4 regions of the Yersinia mollaretii ATCC 43969 genome follow, and region 2 is predicted to be linked to each of the others. Evidence: predicted binding sites of a transcription regulator. Region 2 holds the regulator's gene; each other region holds the start of a gene.

Region 1 (6,209 bases), 1.4 Mb from region 2:
TTTTGATATTTCGACGCCCGATAAACCGCGTGAAATCAGCTTCTTGCCCCTCGATGGCATTGGCATTCACCGCATCTGGTACGTCGGCGGGCGCTGGGCCTATGTTTCTGCGCTACTTGATGGCTACAGTGATTATATCTTCCTCACCATTGATCTGGCTGATCCACAAAAACCCCAAGTCGCAGGCCGTTATGCGCTGCCCGGCATGCATACTGCCGCTGGTGAACAAGCAAGCTGGCCAGAGGGCAAACGCTACGCCCTGCACCATGCCATTATCAGTGGTGACACCGCCTATGGCAGTTGGCGCGACGGCGGGCTGACCCTATTGGATGTTAGTGATCGACAAGAGCCTAAACTCATCAGTCATCGCAACTGGAGCCCCCCTTTTGGCGGTGGCACCCATACCGCGCTGCCACTGCCGGATCGCGACCTATTGGTGGTACTGGATGAAGCAGTGCTGGACAATCAAGAAGATGGTGAGAAGCATATCTGGCTATTTGACATTCGCGAGCCGAGCAATCCGGTGAGTATCTCGACCTTCCCAGTGCCCGATGAGCGGGATTATGTGAAAAAAGGCGCACATTTTGGCCCACATAATCTGCATGAGAACCGTCCGGGCAGTTTTATCAGCTCATCACTGATTTTTGCCACTTACCAGAATGCCGGTGTCCGCGCTTATGACATCAGCAATCCCTATCAGCCGAAGGAGGCCGGCGCGTTGGTGCCCGCCGCACCAGAAAAAATGATGGATAAACGCCCCGGTCGCCCGCAAGTCATTCAGTCATGTGATGTCTTTGTTGATGCGCAGGGGATTATCTACAGCACCGATTATAATGGCGGGCTGTCTATCATCGAGTATTTAGGCTAAATCTCCCCCTTCGTCCTTGAAGTTGCAGGGTTGTTAGCTGCAACTCCAATGACGAAGGGCAAATATCTTAATCACAGGTCGGCTCAACGCGACCTGCTGTTTGCAAATATATTTCTGCGCCCCCCTCTCTCTTCTGCCTGCAATAGTCTAATGTAACTGGCTGAGCTGCTGTCGTTATGCTGTGCGAGTCACTTTTTTATCAAAAAAACCGTACAGAAACAGTCAATTATTCAAATAATTAAAAATAAGAAAATACCATGAAAGGATTTCCATCGCGTGTCACCAACCTGCTGATTGCTTCGCTGGTGTTAACTATCGGCCGAGCCGTTACCCTGCCCTTCATCACCATCTATCTGGCTGAGCATTTTCAACTCTCACCCGATAAGGTTGGGTTAGTGCTAGGAGCAAGTTTGACATTGGGTATTATCGTCAGTCTGTATGGCGGCTATCTGGTGGATAAATTCAATAAAAAGCGGTTGATCTTGCTGGCAATCATGATCTTTTCGGCCACCTTTTTTGCCTTACCCTGGGTTGAACATCCCGCTTGGATCATCTTGATTCTGGCCCTGCTAAACTGCGCTTACTCGGTCTACGCTATCGCGATTAAAGCCTGTTTTGCCGACTGGCTACCGGTCAATCAACGCATCAAAGCCTTTTCCGCTAACTACACGCTGGTCAATGTCGGTTGGGCGGTCGGCCCGGCATTAGGTTTTTTGGTCGTCAACATCGGCCCACAAGTGCCGTTTATCATTTCAGGTGCACTGGCGTTGCTGGTCGCCATCACTCTGAAATTCAGAATAAACAGTGCCGACATGTCACTCTCTTCACCCACACTGACTGAACCCGCACCCGATTTTCGCCAAACATTCCGCATCTTGCGCCACGATAAGCGGCTGATCTATTTCACCCTCGGAGGCATGTTCAGCGCGATTGTTTTCGGCCAGTTCTCCGGCTATCTATCGCAATATCTGATTACCGTTGCCGATGCCCAATTTGCCTATCAGGTGATCGGTGCCGTCATGACCGTGAATGCCGTGATTGTGATTACCCTGCAATACCTATTGAGCCACCGCATGAACCAGCAAAATTTAATGCGCTGGTTGATGCTCGGCACCCTGTTCTTTATCATCGGTCTGTTCGGATTTATGGTCGCTCAGGACTCAATCCCGTTATGGATGTTGGCAATGGCGATTTTCTCATTGGGCGAGATTATTGTTATTCCGGTCGAGTACTTGTTTATCGATTTTATTGCGCCAGCGAATCTTAAAGGCAGTTACTATGGAGCGCAGAATCTCGGCCAACTGGGCGGGGCCGTTAATCCGGTACTTTGTGGTTTCTTGTTAGCCTACGCCGCACCGCAGATGATGTTCTATATGCTGATTATCGCGGCTATTTTAGGGCTAGCCTTTTTCTATCGCGGTTATCTGCTCGCCAAAGCGCAGACAACTCAATCCCATCAGGTCTCAGAGCATAGCCAATAGATATCAAACACGGAGCCTGAAAGAGGATAGGGTTATAATTCATAGTGTGATGGCTAGCACATAATTGAAGTTAATTGTATGATGAATATATTCCGTAACTCAGGACGATGACTATGCGCAATGTGACTTCACTTTGCTGGCAGTACCTGCGGGCTTTTGCCCTTATTTACCTCTGCCTATTTGTCGGTAAATTCGTGGCCTTGCTACTGCCCATCACTATCCCCGGCAGTATCATCGGTATGCTGATTCTGTTTACCCTACTCTCTTTGCAACTCTTGCCTTCAACTTGGGTCAAACCCGGATGCCAGATACTGATCCGCTACATGGCGCTGCTGTTTGTCCCGATCGGTGTCGGCGTGATGCAATATTACGACCAGCTCACCAAGCAATTCGGCCCGATTGTCGTCTCCTGCTTTGTCAGCACTCTGATTGTGATGTTAGTGGTGGGTTATAGCTCACATTATGTCCACCGCGAACGCAAGGTGATCGGTTCTCCAACTCAGACGGAGGATGACAAATGATCAGCAACTTGTGGTGGTCACTGCCACTGACCTTAATTGTGTTCTTCGGCGCGCGCTATCTGGCCCGCTGGCTGAAAATGCCACTGCTAAATCCATTACTGATATCTATGGTCGTGATCATCCCACTGCTGTTGGTGACACACATGCCCTATGCCAACTATTTTGCTGGCAGCAAAGTCCTGAATGACCTGCTACAGCCTGCGGTGGTGGCATTGGCTTTTCCGCTGTATGAACAGTTGCATCAAATCCGTGCGCGCTGGAAATCCATCATAACCATCTGTTTTATCGGCAGTATCACGGCTATGGTCAGTGGCACCGCTGTTGCCCTGTGGATGGGGGCAACCCCCGAGATTGCCGCGTCAGTATTACCTAAATCCGTGACAACCCCTATTGCCATGGCGGTAGCCGAATCTATTCATGGCTTGCCCGCCATCAGTGCAGTTTGTGTGATTTTTGTCGGGATTCTGGGGGCGGTCTTTGGTCACAGCTTGCTGAATGTATTGAAAATCACCACCAAAGCCTCACGAGGTTTGGCAATGGGGACCGCTTCCCATGCGCTGGGCACCGCCCGCTGTGCTGAATTGGACTATCAGGAGGGCGCGTTCAGCTCACTGGCGCTGGTTATTTGCGGGATTATCACCTCGTTGGTAGCCCCGTTCCTATTTCCGGTGCTGTTGCATCTATTTGGTTGATCCCCAGCTCCTGACGAGGATTTATCACCAGAATTAATGCATAAATTTGAGATACATCGCTCATTAGTCATTTTACTTGCATAGATTTCATACATAACGGGATCTACATCACACCATTAGCGCCCTAAGCTGCCTAAAATAGCTTCCCGTTACAATTGGAGAAAATCCCATGCAAGCACGTTTTCACGCCCCTTGGGCTGAGCTGCCCGCTGCACTGCAATCCGCACTTGAACCTATTCTGAGCGCAAACGATTTCCCTGCCATGCTGACCGCCGAGCAAGTGAAAACGGTAAAAGAGATCAGTGGGTTAGATGATGATGCGTTGGCTTTTGCCTTGTTACCCCTAGCGGCCGCCTGCGCACTGACGCCCATCTCCCACTTTATGGTCGGTGCCATTGCTCGCGGCAAAAGCGGCAATCTCTATTTCGGTGCCAATATGGAGTTCAGCGGCACGCCCTTGCAGCAAACTATCCATGCCGAGCAGTGTGCGGTCACTCACTCTTGGCTACGCGGTGAAGCGAGTCTGGTGTCGATTACAGTCAATTACACGCCTTGTGGTCATTGCCGCCAGTTTATGAATGAGCTAAACAGTGGCACTGACTTACATATTCATCTGCCCGGCCGCCCTGCGTCTACATTGGGTCACTATCTGCCAGATGCATTCGGCCCGAAAGATCTGGCTATCACCACCCTGCTGATGGACCCGGTAAACCATGGCTACTCTATCGCAGAAACCGACCCTCTGACGCAAGCCGCACTTGATGCTGCCAATCTCAGTCATGCCCCTTATAGCCTCTCTCACAGCGGTGTAGCTGTAGAGCTGGCGGATGGCACGATCTACACGGGCCGTTATGCTGAAAACGCAGCATTCAACCCTAGCCTGCCCCCGCTACAAGCAGCCTTGATTCTGACCAATCTGTCCGGCAAAGCCTGTGGCGCTATCCGCCGTGCCGTGCTGGTGGAGGGTAATAACGCAATATTAAGTCAGTGGGATGCCACTCATGCCACACTGGCGGCCTTGGGTTGCTCAGACGTCAGCCGCGTCACTTTTTAAGCTAATCTAAGTCAATTTTCTGGGGTTATATTGCTAACCCCAGTTCACCAAACAACACATTCCCGCCACTAATGACTAAATCTGCAAGATAACTCGCATTTCTACCAGTGCCCCACATATTTAACTAACAAAAGCTGTACATATTTCTCTTATCTTTTAGGATCGGGGGCAACTACCTGATAACGTCTAAGAGTAAAACTCATGGAACTTGAATACGAAAGTAAGCGCTCCCTCTATATCCCCTACGCCGGTCCTATCCTGTTAGAATTCCCTCTGCTGAACAAAGGCAGCGCCTTTACCAATGAAGAACGCAACCACTTCAACTTACACGGCTTGTTGCCGGAAGCGGTTGAAACCATTGAAGAGCAGGCAGAGCGTGCTTACCGCCAGTATCAGGATTTCAAAAACGACGACGATAAACATATCTATCTGCGCAACATTCAAGACACCAACGAAACCCTATTTTATCGCCTGTTGGAAGCGCATCTCAGCGAGATGATGCCGATTATCTACACGCCGACGGTCGGCGAGGCATGTGAACACTTCTCGGATATTTATCGCCGTGCACGCGGGCTATTTATCTCCTATCCCAATCGTGAACACATTGACGATATGCTGCAAAACGCCACCAAACAGAATGTTAAAGTGATCGTGGTGACCGACGGCGAGCGCATTCTCGGCCTGGGTGATCAGGGCATTGGCGGCATGGGCATTCCCATCGGTAAACTGTCATTGTATACCGCGTGTGGTGGTATCAGCCCAGCGTATACATTGCCCGTGGTATTAGATGTTGGCACCAACAACCCACAACGGCTGAATGACCCGCTGTATATGGGCTGGCGTCATCCGCGCATTTCCGGTGACGAATATTATGCTTTCGTCGATGAATTCATTCAGGCAGTAAAACGCCGCTGGCCGAATGTGTTGTTACAGTTTGAAGATTTTGCTCAGAACAATGCCACCCCGCTGCTGAACCGCTACCGCGATGAGCTGTGCTGTTTCAACGATGACATTCAAGGGACAGCCGCCGTCACACTCGGCAGCCTGATTGCCGCCAGCCACGCGGCAGGTAGCCAATTGCGCGACCAAACCGTCACCTTCCTCGGTGCTGGATCAGCGGGTTGCGGGATTGCAGAGCAGATCATCGCGCAGATGATCTCCGAAGGTCTGAGTGAAGAGCAAGCGCGTGGGCGGGTCTTTATGGTTGACCGCTTCGGCCTGCTAACTGATAAGCTGCCAAATTTGTTGGATTTCCAAAGCAAGCTGGTACAGAAAAGTGATGCGCTGCAACACTGGAATCTGGCCAGTGACTCAATTTCGCTGCTGGATGTGGTGTGCAATGCCAAACCCACCGTGCTGATTGGTGTATCAGGCCAACCAGGGCTGTTTACGGAAGAGCTGATCCGAGAGATGCACAAGCACTGCCCACGGCCAATTGTGATGCCACTCTCTAACCCAACATCGCGGGTTGAAGCACGGCCAGAAGATATCATCAACTGGACTGAGGGGGCCGCATTGGTCGCGACTGGCAGCCCATTCTCACCAGTCAGCTACAAAGAGAAACTCTATCCCATTGCCCAGTGCAACAACTCC
Region 2 (6,209 bases):
GGTTTGCTGCGCGCATGGCAGGCCAAAGGCTGGCTAGGGGTAGTGATGCATTTTCGCGGATGCAGTGGGGAGCCGAATCGTAACGCACGCATTTATCATTCCGGTGAAACAGAAGATGCACGCTTTTTCCTGCGTTGGCTGCGGGAAACTTATGGTCAGGTACCTACCGCTGCCGTGGGGGTCTCTTTGGGTGGCAATATGCTGGCCTTTTATTTAGCAGAGCAAGGGCAGTTGGCAGAGCAAGGGCGATTAGCTGAACAAGGGCGGTTAGCCGAACAAGGGCAGGAGAGTCTGTTGCAAGCTGCCGTGGTGGTTTCAGCACCACTGATGCTGGAGCCTTGCGCGAACCGCATGGAGCAAGGTTTTTCGCGGGTCTATCAGCACTATTTGCTGGGGCAGCTAAAATTAAACGCCACCCGTAAGCTGTTGCGTTACCCCGACAGCCTGCCACTGGCACTTTCGCAGTTGAGGGCGTTGCGCCGAGTCAGAGATTTCGATGAAGCCATAACCGCTAAAATACATGGCTTTAATGGTGCGCTGGACTATTATCGCCGATGTAGCGCCCTGCCGTTATTACCGCAGATTAAGATTCCACTGCTGATCATTCATGCCAAAGATGACCCCTTTATGACGGCTGAAGTCATTCCCAACCTCAATACATTGCCGAGCAATATTGATTATCAGTTAACCGAGCATGGCGGCCACGTCGGTTTTGTCGGCGGTTCACTGAAACACCCACAAATGTGGCTGGAACAACGTATTCCCGCCTGGCTTTCCCCCTATCTGGAGCAACAGTAATGATCATTCCTTGGCAACACGTCGACAGTGAAACGCTGGATAATCTGCTGGAAGCCTTCGTGCTGCGCGAGGGCACGGATTATGGCGAACATGAGCGCTCGCTGGCACAAAAAGTCGAGGATGTCCGCCGCCAGTTGGTGAGCGGTGATGCCGTTTTAGTCTGGTCGGAGTTACATGAAACTATCAATATTATGCCTCGGGGTTCATTCCGCGCCGATGCAGAAGAGCAGCCTTAATTCTCCTCTTGTCGCAAGAACATTTGATGAAAATCAAGGTGACAAGCTGAACACTTTGCCTTAAAAATAATCCGTATCGATTAACGAAAACAGGCCAATGCCGCCCCGGCCACTGAGAGACCCACTCCATGGAGTTACAGCTAATATGTCAACTAAACATCCGGTTATAGCCGTTACCGGCTCAAGTGGCGCAGGGACGACGACCACCAGTCTGGCATTCCGCAAAATATTTCAGCAGTTGAATATTCGCGCAGCAGAAATTGAAGGTGATAGCTTCCATCGCTATACCCGCCCCGAAATGGATGCCGCCATCCGTAAGGCGCGGGATCAAGGTAGACATATCAGCTATTTTGGCCCAGAAGCCAATGACTTTGGTCAGTTGGAGCAGAGTGCGTCGGAGTATGGCAAGCATGGCACGGGGCGCTCACGTAAGTACTTACACACTTATGATGAGGCGGTGCCTTATAACCAGATTCCGGGGACATTCACCCCGTGGGAGTCACTGCCAGAGCCTACCGATGTGCTGTTTTATGAGGGGCTGCACGGCGGTGTCGTGACCGAGCATCATGATGTGGCAAAGCATGTCGATTTATTGGTCGGCGTAGTGCCTATTGTCAATCTGGAGTGGATTCAAAAACTGGTGCGCGATACCGGCGAGCGCGGCCACTCCCGTGAAGCAGTGATGGACTCCGTGGTGCGATCTATGGACGATTATATTAACTACATTACGCCACAGTTTTCTCGCACCCATATTAACTTCCAGCGTGTGCCGACCGTCGATACTTCCAACCCCTTTGCGGCGAAAGCCATTCCCTCGCTGGATGAAAGTTTTGTTGTCATTCATTTCCGGGGTTTGGATCAGATCGACTTCCCCTACTTGCTGGCCATGCTGCAAGGGTCATTTATCTCCAATATCAACACATTGGTGGTGCCGGGTGGGAAGATGGGACTGGCGATGGAGCTGATTATGGCACCGCTAGTGCAGCAGTTATTGGAAGGGAAGAAGATCGGATAATCTCCTTCTTTCTTGGCATGGCAGCGGTCACGCCCCCGAATCACTGACGACAAGTTAGTGATTCGGGTGAGCGAACCTAGCTAACAACCCTGCAGCTTCAAGCACGAAGGGTTTAGGCGATTTCGCGGATTTCAAAACTATGAGTGATGGTCGCGGCTTTCCCTAACATCAGGGAAACTGAGCAATACTTCTCTGCGGATAACTCAACGGCACGCTCAACAATCTTGTCGGTGAGGCCCTTGCCGCTGACGATAAAATGCAAATTGATTTGCGTAAACAGGCGCGGTGCTTCTTCCCGGCGCTGAGAGGTTAAGGTGACCTCGCAATCGCGCACGTCGTTACGCCCTTTTTGCAGAATCGACACCACATCAATCGCGCTACAGCCACCCGCTGACATTAACAACATCTCCATTGGGCTAGGTGCTTTGTCGCCAGCATTTCCATCCATCAAAACTTGATGTCCTGACGCCGATTCACCCAAAAATGTCAGCCCCTCAACCCACTTTACACGTGCCTGCATAACACTCACTCCCAGTTAAATTTCCTGATCCAGACTACCCTTTCATTTAGAAACTGGCAATGTAACCCGATGTTCATCATGCTGAAGCGATACAACACAAGACACTGACCTCATCCTGTGCTACAAACAGAACCGAAAGTGTTGTTTCTAGAATTAAATAGGGTAGTGATCAATACTCAGTGAAGGGTTTCTATCCGGTACGTATATTGGCTATACCTTTCGGCAGTTGAGCAAATTAATATGCTATACCCAATAGATTCCAAAAAATGTCGGGTATAAAGAAAGTGTATTTTATAAGCACGCCGTACAGGGAACTCTGAGCCCTGTTAAGTTAGGCAGCGATAACAACAGAGGATAACAGCGAATGGTTCTCGGCAAGCCACAAACAGACCCGACTCTCGAATGGTTCCTGTCTCATTGCCATATCCACAAATATCCATCGAAAAGTACGCTAATTCACCAAGGTGAAAAGGCCGAAACGCTTTACTACATCGTGAAAGGCTCCGTTGCGGTGCTGATCAAAGATGAAGAAGGTAAAGAGATGATTCTCTCCTATTTAAACCAAGGGGATTTCATCGGCGAGCTTGGATTATTTGAAGAAGGCCAAGAACGTAGTGCCTGGGTTAGAGCAAAAACCGCCTGTGAAGTGGCTGAAATTTCTTACAAAAAATTCCGTCAGTTGATTCAGGTAAATCCAGATATCTTGATGCGCCTGTCTTCACAAATGGCGAACCGCCTTCAGATTACATCCGAGAAAGTGGGTAACCTCGCTTTCCTTGATGTCACTGGGCACATTGCACAAACGCTGCTTAATCTGGCAAAACAGCCTGATGCCATGACCCACCCAGATGGGATGCAGATTAAAATTACACGCCAGGAAATTGGTCAAATAGTGGGTTGCTCCCGCGAAACTGTGGGGCGGATACTCAAAATGCTGGAAGATCAAAATCTGATCTCCGCACACGGTAAAACGATTGTCGTTTACGGCACCCGTTAATTCCCTATAAACCGGTGCCGATACCCTCGGCATCGGTTTTCTCAATCTTTTGTGATCAATAAATTTCTGGGGCCTACATGAAGTGGCAACGGGTTATTTATCATCCTGAAGTAAACTACGCATTACGCCAAACATTGGTTCTCTGCCTTCCAGCCGCCTTGGGATTTGTCATAGGCGAGCTGCGACTTGGGCTGATGTTCTCCCTGATACCCGCGTGTTGCAATATTGCCTCGCTGGATACCCCACACCAACACTTCTTCCGACGGCTGATTATCGGTGGTGCGCTCTTTACACTGAGCAGTTTCCTGACCCAACAGCTGTTGCTGTGGCACATTCCCCTGCCGTGGATCATGCTCGGATTGGCACTGGTACTGGGTGTCAATGGCGCGATCAGCCCCCTCCATGGCCGCTTATTGCCTGCCGCGTTAATCGCCGCAATATTCAGCCTCAGCATGGTTGGCCGTGCACCTATCTGGCAAGCCCCCCTGTTGTGCGCCGTGGGGACACTCTGGTATGGCGTATTTAACTGGCTATGGTTCCGGTTATGCAAAGACCAGCCGATCCGCGAGCCCTTAAGTCAGCTCTATCATTTGCTGGCGGATTATTACGACACCAAATACACCCTATTCTCCCAGCATCTGCCGCCCGAAAAGAGTCTCCCCCCACTGCTCGATCGTCAACAGGGGATAATGGATAAGATTAATCAGCTTTATCAACAATTTAACTTAATCAATAATGCCACTAAAAAAGAGCAAAAGCGGCTACTGGGGCTGTTTCAGATGGCGCTCGACCTGCAAGAGCACATTACTGCGGCGCTGAATCAGCCGGAGAAAGTGCAAGAGTTGATGGAGCAGGGCCAATTCGAGGAGGTCATTCGCCGCAATACTCAGGTTATCTCGGCTCAGATACGCGTTATTGCCGATGATATTCTCTACCACCACCATGCTAAGACCAATTTTACCGCAGGTGATGCACTGATTGAGCTGGAAGAGATCGCCCAGCAGCACCCCGATAATCCTGTCGCGCAGTTTAGCTACTACCATGTCAGCCATATTGCCCAGTTGCTGAGCAACCGACGCCCGCTGTATGACCGCGAGTTGATGTCTAGTCAGCAACAGCAGCCGCTTTGGCCCGCCTTTGTCAGCTATCTGTCGTTTAACTCTGGAGCACTGCGCGATGCGGCACGACTGGGGGTGACGCTGGCCGCTGGCAGCTATATTGGGGCTTTGATGCAACTGCCAAAACCTTATTGGATCTTGCTCACCGTGATGCTGGTGACGCAAAACGGCTATAACGCCACCAAGGTGCGCATCCATCACCGCGCCCTTGGGACACTGTTCGGGCTAGTGTTGGCGGCGGGTTTGCTGCATTTGCAGATGCCAGAAGGGGCCACGCTGGGCATTATGTTGCTCATCACTCTGGCCTCCTATCTGGTTCAGCGCAAAAACTACGGGCTGGCGGTGATCGGCAGAACCATCACTGCGGTGTATATCTTGCAGCTATTAACCGGCGATGGCGCTGACTTTTTAGTGCCGCGTCTGCTGGATACCTTAATCGGCTGTGCACTGGCCTTTGCCAGCGCCTTGTGGTTATGGCCACAGTGGCAAAGCGGTTTGCTGCGTAAAAATGCGCATCAGGCGCTGGGGGCTTACCAGAAAATCCTGCGCTTGCTGCTAACGCCTCACCCTGATATCACCCAACTCGCCTATGAGCGCCTTCAGGTCAACAAAGCCAGTAATACCGTTTTAAGCTCACTGAATCAGGCGATGCAAGAGCCGGGCTTCAACTCAAAATATTTGGCGGATATGCGGCTGTGGGCGACCCATAGCGAGCTGATTGTGGGGCATATCAACGAAATGACTATTCTGACGCGAGAGCATCCATTAACTGAATCAGCCACACCAGCGGAGGATCATCATCATCTGATGAGTGCCACACTGGCGGCAGAATATTTGCAGATCTGTGAGATGGCAATTCAGCAGTGCCAGCAGCGGCTGGAGTCAGATAGCATCGAGGGGAATAACGATTTTGTGCAAGTGCCAGATGTCGCGCCTGATACACAAATCTCTGAACTGGAACGTAATTTGCGCCGGATTTTGTCACATTTAAGTGTCATGCACACGGTTTCGTCTATGGCTTGGCAGCAACAACCCCACCACGGTATTTGGCGTAGTCGGAAGTGGCGAGATAAGGCGTAAAAGAGGAAAAAGGGAGGCCAAACGCCTCCCGTTGATAACATTACTCAATAGTCAACTTAGCGCCCATTCACCAGACTGGCGATGGCATTTTCCAAACGCGCCATTCCTTGCTGGATATCCTCCAACTCAACCACCAGCGAAGGCGCTAAGCGCAACACATCGGGTCCAGCATTGAGAATCATCAAACCGTGCGCCGCTGCTGCCGTCAGAAACTCCCGCGCGCGGCCACGGTATTGTGGCGCTAACTCAGCCCCAATCAGCAGCCCCATTCCACGGATATCACTAAACACCGCATACTTGCGGTTAATGACTTGCAGCGCCTGCACAAACAGGCCATGGCGCTGTTCAATACCCTCAAGAACCTCTGGGGTATTAATCACATCCAGCGCAGCTTCAGCGACCGCACAAGCCAGCGGATTACCGCCATAGGTGGTGCCGTGAGTGC
Region 3 (6,209 bases), 2.0 Mb from region 2:
TCAGTGCTTTGCTCACCACCAATTTGTTGCATGGTGGTCAGGAAACGCTTTATCAAATGGAAGCCCTGCCATCGCCTTGGCCGATACAATATTTCCTGATGGCACTCTTGGGACTCTTAGCCGGTTTTTGTGGGCCATTATTTCTCAAAGCCATGACTGCCAGTGGGCATGCTTTTCGCTCACTTAACCTGTCCCCCCCGTTGCAACTGGCGCTAGGGGGAATCATCGTCGGGCTATTATCGCTGATTTTTCCGCAGGTCTGGGGCAATGGCTACAGTGTCGTCCAGTCATTCTTGACTGCACCACCGGGGGTTTTATTGATTGGCGGAATACTGATATGCAAGTTATTGGCCGTGCTTGCGAGCAGCGGTTCGGGCGCGCCGGGCGGCGTATTTACCCCGACACTGTTTGTTGGTGCCGCTTTAGGCATGTTATGTGGGCAGATGTTTGCTTGGTGGCCCGCTCTCGGCGACAACATTGCGTTGTTAATGGCATTGACCGGAATGGCAACTCTGTTGGCGGCTACCACTCATGCCCCGATTATGGCCGCATTAATGGTTTGCGAAATGACCGGTGAATATACCCTACTCCCCGGTTTGCTATTATCTTGCGTTATTTCGACAACCATTGCGCGCTGGCTACGCCCAATATCGGTATATCATTCACGTTAAAATAGGCCATTGACGTCAGACTATTATTCACTTAATCCCCCCAATCGACGGGGTAATTAAATTATTGACTGATTACGGACAAATCTAAATATTTTGCCAATGGCTTTTCTTCCGGATGTGGCAAATAAGGTAATTGCCCTAACTGTGGTGCTGGTAAACGCTCACGTAGCATGGCGATTGTTTCAGCATAATGCGCTAATCCAGGATTAATACGATTCGCGACCCAGCCTAATAATGGTAATCCATCATTGATAATAGCTTGTGCCGTTAATAAAGCATGGTTGATGCAGCCCAACTTAATGCCGACAACTAAAATAACCGGTAATTGTTCCTGTATTACCCAGTCAGAATAGAAACGTTGGTCATTCATCATGACTTTCCAGCCACCACAGCCTTCGACTACCACAGTATCCGCTTTAGCAGATAAGCGCTGTAACCCTTCCGTCATATCGCCGTAATTAATCAGCGTATCCGAACAAGCATGGATAACATCCGCTTGCAACGGGAATGGGTTAACTTCCTGATAATTAAGCTCAATGGATGACGACGCCTGTAAAATCAGCGCATCCTGATTACGCAATCCATCGGGTGTTTCTTTGCTCTCTGTCGCGACGGGTTTATAGCCCGCCGCTGTTCTGCCATTTTGGCTTAGGGCCTGAAGTAAAGCCCGTGACACCACAGTTTTACCCACAGCGGTGTCAGTGCCCGTCACAAATACTCGCGTTAACATAACAATACTCCGAAATCTGGCCACGCAGACTTACATCTTTTCGCTTAACATTAGCGAAATAGGCAACATGGATAAAAGTCTAGGCGATGCCGACATCGGACAGCTTGCGTTAGCGCAAGGTTTTGCCGAACTGAGAGAGGTTTTTAACGAATAATAGCTATTAATAGGCGAGGTACATTAGACATACCCACTAATAATTAACTCTTAATTATTAGTGTTAATAGGTTAGCCTTGTAGCAGTTTCACTAATAATGAACCGTTATACAGTGCTTCTTTGACTAATGCGGCACCGGGCATAGTGCCCTGATTAAAGAATGCGGTTGGTTCAACAAGGATATTATCGCTGTATGCAGGCAGTGCTTGTTGGCGAATACAAGATGCAATTGCCGGATGTAAAATAGAGGCCGCTTTATTGAGTGGCGAACCCACTAGAATTTTTTCTGGATTAAATAAATTGACCATAATGGCAACAATTCGCCCAACGCTGTGGCCTACGCCCAATATAATATCTTTAGCGAGTTGATCGCCCGCCAAGGCAGCATCACATAAAGATTCAACACTCAATGGTGTGCTATGTAATAAAGAACTCATGGAGCCGTTTAATCGCTGTTGCGCAATTTCCAGCATATTTTCAATACTGGCGACCGTCTCAAGGCACCCATGATTACCGCAATAACAAAGTTTGCCATAGGGATCAACTTGGGTATGACCAATCTCGACCACACTGCGACTGCCGGCATGTAATACCCTGCCAGCGGTAATCACCCCAGCACCCACATTATGGTCAATCACTACCTGAATCACATTCTGGCATCCTCGCGAAGCACCATATAGCGCTTCTGCCATGGTCCAGGCGCAAATATCGTGTTGCAGATAGACCGGCAGTCCCGTTCGCTGCTCTAGCGCGGGGCCAAGGAGCATTTCATTCACATCATAAAACGGCATTTTATGCACAATACCGGCTGGCGCATCAATGATGCCCGGCATGGTAATCGCGATAGCCGTTAGCCTTTCAAGCTTTTCTTGATGCCGGATAAAGAAGCGATCCACTTCGTTGAGAATACGATTTAGCAGCGGTTCCGGGTGGCTATTAGGTAATGGAATCTGATCTTCAACCACCAGTTTGCTACTGAGGTCGCGCAATGCGAGGGTGATAAAGTCACGGCTGATACGCCCAGAGACGTAATGCCAAGCTTCGGTATCTAGAACTAAACCAATGGCAGGCCGCCCACGGCTACCCACATCTTGATATTCAGTCTCTTTAACCAGATGCGCTTCAACCAGCTCTCGCACGATTTTAGTGATACTGGCGGGGGCCAATTGCGCCCGCTTAGACAGTTCAATGCGTGATATTGGGCCGAACAAATCAATTAGCCGATAAACGGCCCCTGCATTGGTCTGCTTGATTTGATCAATATGCCCAGGCTGTCCATCCGTAATCACTAAACCGGCTCCTTCTCTGCCAACCGAGTATTTTTCGCGCTTCTAAATAAAGATTATCGGCTATGTTGGGGCTTTTGGCATATGACGTCAACTATTTGATTAGTTATGTGATTTACTGCACATAATCACCGATTTCCGGTGACGAAATGCGGGTTATTTAGACGGTATATGGCCCGTGCATTAAATGATGTCAGCCACCATCAGGCGAATCAGTGCTTCTGCTGGGGCGGTAACAGGTCGGTGTTTGTGGTTAACTAACCAGACTTCGGTCGTCGCACTGGCTTCTGCCAAGGGCAAGTATTTCACTCCATCCACTTTTACCCGAGTAAATGAGGCGGGCAAGATTGAAACCCCTAAACCGGAAGAGACCAATCCCACGATGGTCATCGCCTCCCCGACTTCCTGCGTAATATAAGGTGTGATGCCCGCCCGCGCTAACAGCGTGAGGATCTCGTCATACAGCGCAGTCCCCACCTCACGCGAAAAGAAGACAAAAGGCTGTTCCGCCAGTGAGCTAAATTTGACACTCCCCTGAGGCAGTGAAGCTAATGGGTGATCTTCGTGGACCACCGCAACCAAGGGCTCACGCAGCAGCAATCGATATTGCAGTGCATCTGGCAACCGTGTATTTCGCATCACACCCAGATCCAGTCGCCCATCCAGCAGCGGTTCAATTTGTTGCTTGGTATTGACCTCCTGCATCTTGATATGGACTTGCGGGTGTAATTGGCGGAATGCGCGTAAGTTTTTAGAGACCACGCTAATAAAGGGGGCTGATGAGGTAAAACCGATGGTCAGCTCGCCGGACTCTCCACGATGCAGCCGTGCTGCCTTTTCTGATGCCGAGTTTACCTGCGCCAGAATTTGATAGGACTCTTTTAAAAACAGAGTACCGGCTTGAGTTAAGCTGACATTGCGGTTGTTGCGGTCGAATAATCGCGCACCAATTTGCTCCTCCAAAATTTGAATTTGCTGGCTCAGCGGCGGCTGAGAGATACGTAACCGTTCTGCCGCACGACCAAAGTGCAGCTCTTCAGCCACGGCAATGAAGTAGCGTAAGTGCCTGAGTTCAATGCTCATTGAGTTCCATTGATATGTTTAACGTCTTATTTGTAATAATTAATATATTAGACAAAAAACTCAGCTATTTCTATGATCCCGTTATTAAGCTGTTTAGTGGTTAGCGCCCGTGTTTTTTTGGCAAAATTGTTTTTTGCAAAATGGTTTGGCGAAAAAGTGTCTTTGATTGTGTAAATGATAAGGAAATACCGTGACCACCTCTTCGCGCACCACGGCGACCGTAGCGCCAGCGCCCGCAGCAAATGATGATGCCACCTCTTCAGTATCGGCACCCGATGTGACCCGTTTATCGAAACGCCCTTATATTCAACGGGGTACGCCCCAGTTTATTCGCGTGACACTGGCTTTCTTTTCAGCCGGATTAGCCACCTTTGCCCTGCTCTATTGCGTGCAGCCAATCCTGCCGCTGCTCTCGCAGGATTTCAATATCTCACCGGCTGCCAGCAGTTTATCGCTTTCAGCGGCAACGGGGATGTTGGCTTTTGGGCTGATGTTTACCGGTCCTCTTTCGGATGCGGTCGGGCGCAAGTCAGTGATGGTGATCGCGCTGATGTTGGCGGCAATCTGTACCCTTATTTGCTCATTTATGACCAGTTGGCACGGTATTTTGCTGATGCGGGCATTGATTGGTTTGTCCCTCAGCGGGGTGGCTGCCGTAGCAATGACCTACCTCAGTGAGGAGATTCACCCGAGTTTCGTTGCACTGTCTATGGGTTTATATATCAGCGGCAACTCCATTGGTGGGATGAGTGGTCGCCTGATCACCGGGGTACTCAGTGATTTCTTTTCATGGCGTATCGCGCTGGCGGTGATTGGCTTATTTGCTTTAGCTGCTGCTTGCCTGTTTTGGCGTATTCTTCCCGCGTCGAAACATTTCCGCCCCACCTCTTATTACCTTAGCCAAGCCGTCGTGGGCTTATTATCGATAGTTTATCTGACGGGATCTTATAGCTCGCCTAAAGCTGGCTCCCTCACCAGCCGTTATGGTCGTGGGCCGATTTTATTGGCCTCGATTGGGATGATGCTCATTGGCGTTACTATTACCGCTTTCCCGCCCGTCATCACTATTTTTATTGGCATGATGATATTTACGGCCGGCTTCTTTGCCGCTCACTCGGTTGCCAGTAGCTGGATTGGTCGTCGCGCTCGCCGAGCGAAAGCACAGGCGTCGTCACTTTATCTGTTTTGCTATTATGCCGGATCGAGTGTCGCGGGAACTTTAGGCGGTATTTTCTGGCTTAATTTAGGCTGGGCGGGGGTTGTCGCCTTTATCGCAACGATGTTATTACTCGCGTTATATGTGGGGCAGCGGCTACGTAAATTGCCAGAAGCCGCGAGAATTTAATGTTCTAAATAAAAATGTCGAAATGTAAATTAAGTATATAATGTAACTAGGAATTTTTTCACGGTGAACATTTCCTTAATTTATGTCATTTCAGGAGAGCATTATGACCAGTCACTTTCTTACGCTTTGGGATATTCTGGCGACCACCTTTTCGATTTTCTTTTTCATTGCTTACTTACTGATCCTGTTTCAGGTCATTTCTGACCTCTTCAGGGACCATGAGCTAAATGGTTTTTATAAAGCAATTTGGATTATCTTCTTGCTGTTTATCCCACTACTGACCTCGCTTATTTATCTGGTCACTCGTGGCAAAGGTATGGCACAGCGTTATCGTGCGACGGTGCAAAAATCAGTCGCTGAAACCAATGATTATATTCGTCATGTTGCGGGTAAATCACCGGCAGAACAGATTGCTGACGCCAAAAAATTGTGGGATGAAGGCACGATCACTGAAAGTGAATACATGCAACTCAAAGCCAAAGCATTGGCCTAATATTTGATTCATCACTCAAGGCTAAATGTCATTTGTTGGGTATTTAGTCTTGAGTGTTTCGCTACTCTCCTTGGAAAAATTCACGTCAATCAAAGCCCTTTTTGTGTTCAATCCCTGCCCCACGTTCCTGTTAAGACCCTTCAATCCTGCATATGTCCGATTCATTAATGGCAACACTTTGCTTTCAAAGGTCGCTTTTTTATTGGCGTCACATAATGTATGTTGTAACTAAAATAACTTTAATTAGAAAAGACAATGAACAAGTATGATTTGATAGAACGCTTAAATACTCGATTTGCTTCACTGGAGATTGAATTGCAGCTCCTCCACCAGCAACTCATTGATCTTCCTTTGCTTGCTGCCCGGGTATTTTCGCTACCTGAAATTGAGAAAGGTACCGAGCATAACCCCATCGAGCAAATTGCTGTAACAGCGACTGTGGGCCAT
Region 4 (6,209 bases), 1.3 Mb from region 2:
CAGGTCACCCTACGCCAGCTTGATAAGTTGAACGAGCTGCTGGATGGGGCGCTAAAATCGGGCCTGAATGAGATCCGCGCGGTAGAGCTTGGGGTAGCAAATCCGGACACTTATCGTGAACAGGCGCGCAAAAAAGCCATTGAGAACGCGATAAGCCAAGCCGGTTCTTTAGCGGAAGGGTTTAAGGTCAAACTGGGGCCGGTCTACAGCATTCGTTACCATGTGGCAAACTACCAGCCGATGCCGGTAGCCCGCATGTTTAAGAGCGCTGAAGCCGCACCGGCCACAGATGCTGCCCAGACTTACGAACAGCAGACCATCCATTTCGATGATCAGGTTGATGTCGTATTTGAGCTGCAAACGGCGAGCACTGCCGCCGCCAAATAACTCAGTCCTGCCGTAATACCTGACGCCCGTAAGATAATAGGGCGTCAGTCACCTTTCTCATTGTCCGACTTTCGGGTGCAAAGCGGTGCCAGAACAGCATCCGCCGCTGCCGCAATCCCGGCGTCAAATCAATCAATTCGCCTGACGCCAGCTCTTTTTCGATTTGCAGATGTGGGATCATGCAGCAGGTCGTGCCTTGCCTTGCCAACTGCACAAAAGCTTCCGACGAGTTAACGATGTGGCAAGGCACACTGCCGGGGGATAAATCAAAATTCTGCTGTAAAAACGCCTGATGCATATCATCCAAATGGTCAAAGGCGACTGCGGGGGCTTTCAGCAAGGCCGAGCGGGTCACGCCATTAGGGAAGTAGCGTTCAGCGAAGGGTTTGGAGGCCACAAACAGATAATCCAGTGCGCCAAGTTGATCGACCAAGCAGCTCGGCAGCGGCTGTGGCTGGATACTGACCGCCCCCACTACTTCACCACGGCGTAACCGCTCCTGCGTCCGGGTTTCATCTTCAACCTGCAAATTAAGCCGGATAGGAGAGTCTGCCAGCACCGGTTTCAATGCCGGTAACAGCCAAGTCGCCAGACTGTCGGCGTTGACCGCCAAAGAGAGCAGTAGCGGCGTATCCACCCCATTATCATTGCCGAGCCACTCCTCTTCCAGCAACTCAACTTGATGCAGCAACGCGAGCAACTTCTGCCCTTGCTCTGTAGGACGAGGGGGCACAGTGCGCACTAACAGCGGCTGACCGAACAAGTTCTCCAACTGCTTAATGCGTTGAGATACCGCCGATTGGGTGATGCAGAGTTTTTGTGCCGCGCGTTCAAAACCGCGTTCACGGATCACCGCGTCCAGCGCTTGTAGCGTACGGTAGTCTGGGCGTTTCATCGGAGTCATCTCTCCAAATATTAAGTCGATACCGCACTATGCCACATTTCGTCGCTACATTTTGGTCATTTTGCTTTGGCTGAATACTAAAGTGCCAGCCATAAATAAACCGGTATAACTGTGATCCAGCTAGAATTAACCGCGTCATAAGCCCGCTTTATCGAGACGTTTTATTCTGCGCATGTTCTATAATGGGTACAGTTTTTTCATAGCATAGGCAGTGAACTCACCATGACTCAGGATGAACTTAAAAAAGCAGTGGGCTGGGCAGCATTAGATTATGTCAAACCCGGCACTATCGTCGGCGTCGGCACTGGCTCAACCGCAGCACACTTTATTGATGCCCTCGGCTCCATCAAAGATCAAATCGAAGGGGCGGTTTCCAGCTCTGACGCCTCTACCGCTAAACTGAAAAGTTACGGTATTCATGTCTTTGATTGCAACGAAGTGGATGTACTGGATATCTATGTTGATGGCGCGGATGAAATTAACGGCCATATGCAGATGATCAAAGGCGGCGGTGCGGCCTTGACCCGCGAAAAAATCATTGCGGCCATCGCCCGCCAGTTTATCTGCATCGCCGATGCGACCAAGCAGGTTGATGTACTGGGTAAGTTCCCGCTGCCCGTCGAAGTGATCCCGATGGCCCGCTCTTACGTGGCCCGCGAGTTGGTTAAGCTGGGTGGATTACCTGAGTACCGCCAAAATGTGCTGACTGATAACGGCAACGTGATTTTGGATGTGCATAATCTGACGATTTTGGATGCCATTGCATTAGAGAATAAAATCAATGGGATTGCGGGTGTGGTTACGGTTGGATTATTTGCTAACCGTGGTGCTGATGTGGCACTGATTGGTACCGCTGAGGGTGTGAAGACGATCGTCAAATAATCGGCTAAACCTTATTCAGGGTGTGGTTTATTGACTTCACCCTGATAATTTTCGCCTTTAAATATCTTTTCTTAAAAACGTTAAATTTGGTGATATATATCACATTTCGTCATTTCAATTTATTAACCTGCCATTAACCCTCTCGCCGCCAGTTTTTTATTCCATAAATTAACATTTGTGCTGATGGTTATGCTGATAGACAGGCAATCGTTTGTATTGCTGCCCGCGTAATATTTGTTATGTTGACAGGGTGCTGACCGGATTCATTCGATAGCGGCAGCCACATCTGAAGTCTGAAAATAGGGTCGGGGACATGGCAAAAGTATCACTGGAGAAAGACAGAATTAAGTTTCTGTTAGTGGAAGGGGTGCACCAGAGCACAGTTGATAATCTGCGTGCAGCCGGATATAGCAATATTGAATACCATAAAGGTGCCTTAGACACCGAATCACTGAAAGAGTCTATTCGTGATGCCCACTTCGTCGGAATTCGATCGCGCACGCATCTGTCCGAAGAAGTTTTTGCCGCAGCAGAAAAATTGGTTGCGGTAGGTTGTTTCTGTATCGGTACCAATCAGGTTGATTTAAAGGCGGCCACTAAGCGCGGTGTGCCGGTATTCAATGCGCCTTTCTCCAATACCCGTTCGGTGGCCGAAATGGTGCTGGGCGAGTTACTGCTGATGTTCCGGGGCATTCCATCGGCTAACGCCAAAGCACATCGTGGCGAGTGGAACAAGCTGGCCGTCGGCTCCTATGAAGCCCGTGGCAAGAAACTGGGTATCATCGGTTATGGTCATATCGGTACACAGCTGGGTATTCTGGCTGAAAGTGTCGGCATGAAAGTGTTCTTCTACGATATCGAAAATAAGCTGTCGTTGGGGAATGCACAACAGGTTCGCCACCTGTCTGATTTACTGAATATGAGTGATGTGATTAGTCTGCACGTACCGGAAAATCACTCCACCAAAAACATGATTGGTCCTGAGCAGTTGGCCCTGATGAAGCCCGGCGCGATGCTGATTAACGCCTCACGCGGTACTGTGGTTGATATCCCGGCCCTGTGTGAGGCTTTGGCGAGCAATCATCTGGCAGGGGCGGCAATCGACGTCTTCCCGGAAGAGCCAGCCACCAATAAAGACCCGTTCAATTCACCATTGTGCGAATTTGATAATGTGTTATTGACTCCACATATCGGTGGTTCGACTCAGGAAGCGCAGGAAAATATCGGTGATGAAGTGGCCGGTAAACTGGCGAAGTACTCCGATAACGGCTCTACGCTGTCAGCGGTTAACTTCCCGGAAGTTTCTCTGCCAGCCCATGGTGATAATACTCGCCGTCTGCTGCATATCCATGAGAATCGCCCCGGTATTCTGACCAGTATTAACAAAATTTTTGCTGAGCAGAACGTCAACATCGCCGCGCAGTATTTGCAAACCAGCGCTGAAATCGGTTACGTCGTGATCGACGTTGAAACCGATGATCCAGATAATGCAGATAAAGCATTGCAGGCAATGAAGTCGATTCCAGGGACCATCCGCGCTCGCTTGCTCTACTAATATATTCTTCGTCCTTGACGATGCAGCGTTGTTAGCGGCTCTCGCTTACCCGAATCACTTACTTGAGTAAGCTCATCGGGACTCGTTCGTTTGCTGCCTAGCTGCATCGTCAATGACTTTGAATATAGATAAATGTTGTACTGATATGACTAAACACCCGCTTTGTATAAGATTTCGGGTGTTTTTTTATGTTGAAAGCCCTACCTCACCAGCGCCACACTTTCTCGGGGGTCACAATCTCGGGCAGAGGCACATCCCAATATTCACTCGGTAAATGCTCGACGCGTTGGCAATCATGGGCCAGTCCGATGGGATAGGGGCCACCTTGCTGCCAGTGTTGCAGTGTGCGGTCATAAAAGCCGCCCCCCATACCTAAGCGCTGACCATGGCAATCAAAGGCCACCAAGGGGGTAATCACCACATCCAGTTGATTGAGGGGGAGAACTTCACGGAGATCAAGCTGGGGTTCCAGAATTTTCAAGCGATTACGGATGAGCTGGCTATCGGGACGATAGCGGAGAAATAATAGATTGCCGGGGCTGAAAGGGTGGAGAACAGGCAGGTAAACCTGTTTTTGCTGTTGCCACAACAACGCAATGATAGGAGCAGTATCCAGTTCGCCATCAAAGGAGAGAAATATCGCGACGGTGTTGGCCTGCTGAATTTTATTATGTGTAGCGAGATGAGTGGCGGCCAAATTGGCTGCGCGCTGCTGTTGCTCAGGCGTTAAAAGACGTCGACGCTCACGAATCTCTTTGCGAATATTTTGCCGCTCAAGGGCGTGTTGTGGATTCAAAGGCATGTGATTGACTTAAAGGCGTGGAAAATAGCTTCTGTCAAAACGAACGTGATAACTCAAAATATCAGTTACCCGATAAGAAAGGGATCTCCGAGATGCCGCCGCAGGCTGTAACCCTTGAACCCATGGTTCAAGGTGAACGCAGCGTCGCAACCTTAAGGCTTCTCGGCGGACCGAGCATGCGCACCAGTTACGGAGGCACTACATTCTGTTGGTATTAAATATCGGCTCAGGGGACTGGCCCGCTGGCAAACACCTCAGAGAAATTCTTTACTCGCTATTGAATCTATCATTCAACAGAGATTTATTCAAACTGTGCATCTTGACGTTCAGAGATGCGACCTTGTTCAAGCAGCGCCTGTTCAATGGTCTGTTGTAACATCCGAATACGTTGCTCCATATTGGATGCATAGTCACGGGTTTTCAACCTCTCCTGAGCTAATTCGTGACAGACGTTCAATGCCGCGATAAAAACTAACTGCTCAGTATTCGTGACTCTAGTGCGAACTTTAAGATCTTGCAACCGTTGGTTAAGATCTTCTGCAGCCATATTCAACGCGTCTTGTTGTTCTGGCGGACAGTTAACTCTTAACGAGCGACCAAAAATTTGAATATCTACCGGTTGTGCAGACATGCCACCTTCCTGACTAATTTTCGCGCCAGCCTTGAAAACCAAAGGCAAATTGCTCGTGGTTGCAAAGCGGGCGTCACTATATATTCCTGTTTACCAAGATACAACCCCTTTATACCCGCCATCTTTCAAGTTGCCGTTGTGTTGGCTGCTCTCGTTTGCCACCTTCCCACATCTCGAAATCTATAGGGCATATGGCATTGCGTTTCTGGTATAGGGACTGAGCTTGATGGTAGCATAACATGAACTTATCCAGCCAACGATGACCAATACGCATGTCTATAGAGAATACATTACCCACTTATCAATCCGTTGCTCTGGCATTGAACCAGCAAGCAGTGGCATTAACCCCCGCTGAAATGCATGGCCTGATCAGCGGCATGCTCTGCGGTGGCAGCAAAGACGAGGGTTGGCGCGTGATGGTGCATGACCTGACCAACGACGGTGTTGCCTTCCCGCAAACCCTAGGTTTGCAGTTACAGCAGTTACATCAAGCAACACAAGATGCACTGGAAAATGAAGGTTTTATGTTTCAGTTGCTGATCCCTGAAGGGGAAGAGATTACGGTATTTGAGCGCGCTGATGCATTATCCGGTTGGGTGAACCATTTCCTACTAGGGCTTGGGATGCTGCAACCGAAATTGGCGCAAGTGAAAGGGGAAGTGGGTGAAGCTATCGACGATCTGCGTAATATCGCTCAGTTAGGCTATGACGAAGATGAAGATCAGGAAGAGCTGGCCCAATCCTTGGAAGAGGTTATTGAGTATGTGCGTGTGGCCTCTATTTTGTGCCATATCGAATTTACGCAAGAAAAACCGACAGCACCAGAGATGCGCAAGCCGACATTACATTGATTAGAACAGTGTAATATGTTGAGTTCAGGCGATTAAAACGGATATTTCAGGAGGGTGTAATGACTCAGCAAGAGTACCAGAACCGCCGTCAGGCGCTATTGGCGAAGATGGTTCCGGGGAGTGCGGCAATGTTTTTTGCGGCACCTGAAGCCACACGCAGCGCGGATTCTGAATATCCGTATCGGCAGAACAGCGAT

What was found. Region 2 encodes CRP, which controls carbon source genes, mostly activating them, when cyclic AMP is high. Its sites were predicted from a motif close to ATGTGANNNNNNTCACAT; they were not measured.
Positions count from the first base shown of each region.
Region 1: a site for CRP is predicted at 2,394-2,411, ahead of HRD69_RS12875 (CidA/LrgA family protein). Genes of this name have one in related genera too.
Region 3: a site for CRP is predicted at 2,950-2,967, ahead of mlc (sugar metabolism global transcriptional regulator Mlc). Genes of this name have one in related genera too.
Region 4: a site for CRP is predicted at 2,261-2,278, ahead of serA (phosphoglycerate dehydrogenase). Genes of this name have one in related genera too.

Region 1 covers NZ_CP054043.1:2,920,546-2,926,754, reverse strand. The annotation lists gene HRD69_RS12885 (LVIVD repeat-containing protein) at 1-868, shown strand, start outside; gene HRD69_RS12880 (MFS transporter) at 1,126-2,349, shown strand; gene HRD69_RS12875 (CidA/LrgA family protein) at 2,463-2,870, shown strand; gene HRD69_RS12870 (CidB/LrgB family autolysis modulator) at 2,867-3,562, shown strand; gene cdd (cytidine deaminase) at 3,732-4,616, shown strand; gene HRD69_RS12860 (NAD-dependent malic enzyme) at 4,818-6,209, shown strand, end outside.
Region 2 covers NZ_CP054043.1:1,535,891-1,542,099, reverse strand. The annotation lists gene HRD69_RS06725 (hydrolase) at 1-798, shown strand, start outside; gene HRD69_RS06720 (YheU family protein) at 798-1,034, shown strand; gene HRD69_RS06715 (phosphoribulokinase) at 1,180-2,049, shown strand; gene HRD69_RS06710 (OsmC family protein) at 2,162-2,569, opposite strand; gene crp (cAMP-activated global transcriptional regulator CRP) at 2,934-3,566, shown strand; gene HRD69_RS06700 (YccS/YhfK family putative transporter) at 3,644-5,764, shown strand; gene argD (bifunctional acetylornithine/succinyldiaminopimelate transaminase) at 5,821-6,209, opposite strand, start outside.
Region 3 covers NZ_CP054043.1:3,500,786-3,506,994, reverse strand. The annotation lists gene clcB (voltage-gated ClC-type chloride channel ClcB) at 1-671, shown strand, start outside; gene bioD (dethiobiotin synthase) at 733-1,401, opposite strand; gene mlc (sugar metabolism global transcriptional regulator Mlc) at 1,627-2,844, opposite strand; gene HRD69_RS15610 (LysR family transcriptional regulator) at 3,025-3,924, opposite strand; gene HRD69_RS15605 (MFS transporter) at 4,115-5,269, shown strand; gene HRD69_RS15600 (PLDc N-terminal domain-containing protein) at 5,373-5,762, shown strand; gene tus (DNA replication terminus site-binding protein) at 6,018-6,209, shown strand, end outside.
Region 4 covers NZ_CP054043.1:187,809-194,017, reverse strand. The annotation lists gene HRD69_RS00875 (oxidative stress defense protein) at 1-387, shown strand, start outside; gene HRD69_RS00870 (LysR family transcriptional regulator ArgP) at 389-1,282, opposite strand; gene rpiA (ribose-5-phosphate isomerase RpiA) at 1,514-2,173, shown strand; gene serA (phosphoglycerate dehydrogenase) at 2,487-3,728, shown strand; gene HRD69_RS00855 (5-formyltetrahydrofolate cyclo-ligase) at 3,934-4,530, opposite strand; RNA gene ssrS (6S RNA) at 4,611-4,794, opposite strand; gene zapA (cell division protein ZapA) at 4,832-5,161, opposite strand; gene HRD69_RS00840 (YecA/YgfB family protein) at 5,434-6,012, shown strand; gene pepP (Xaa-Pro aminopeptidase) at 6,072-6,209, shown strand, end outside.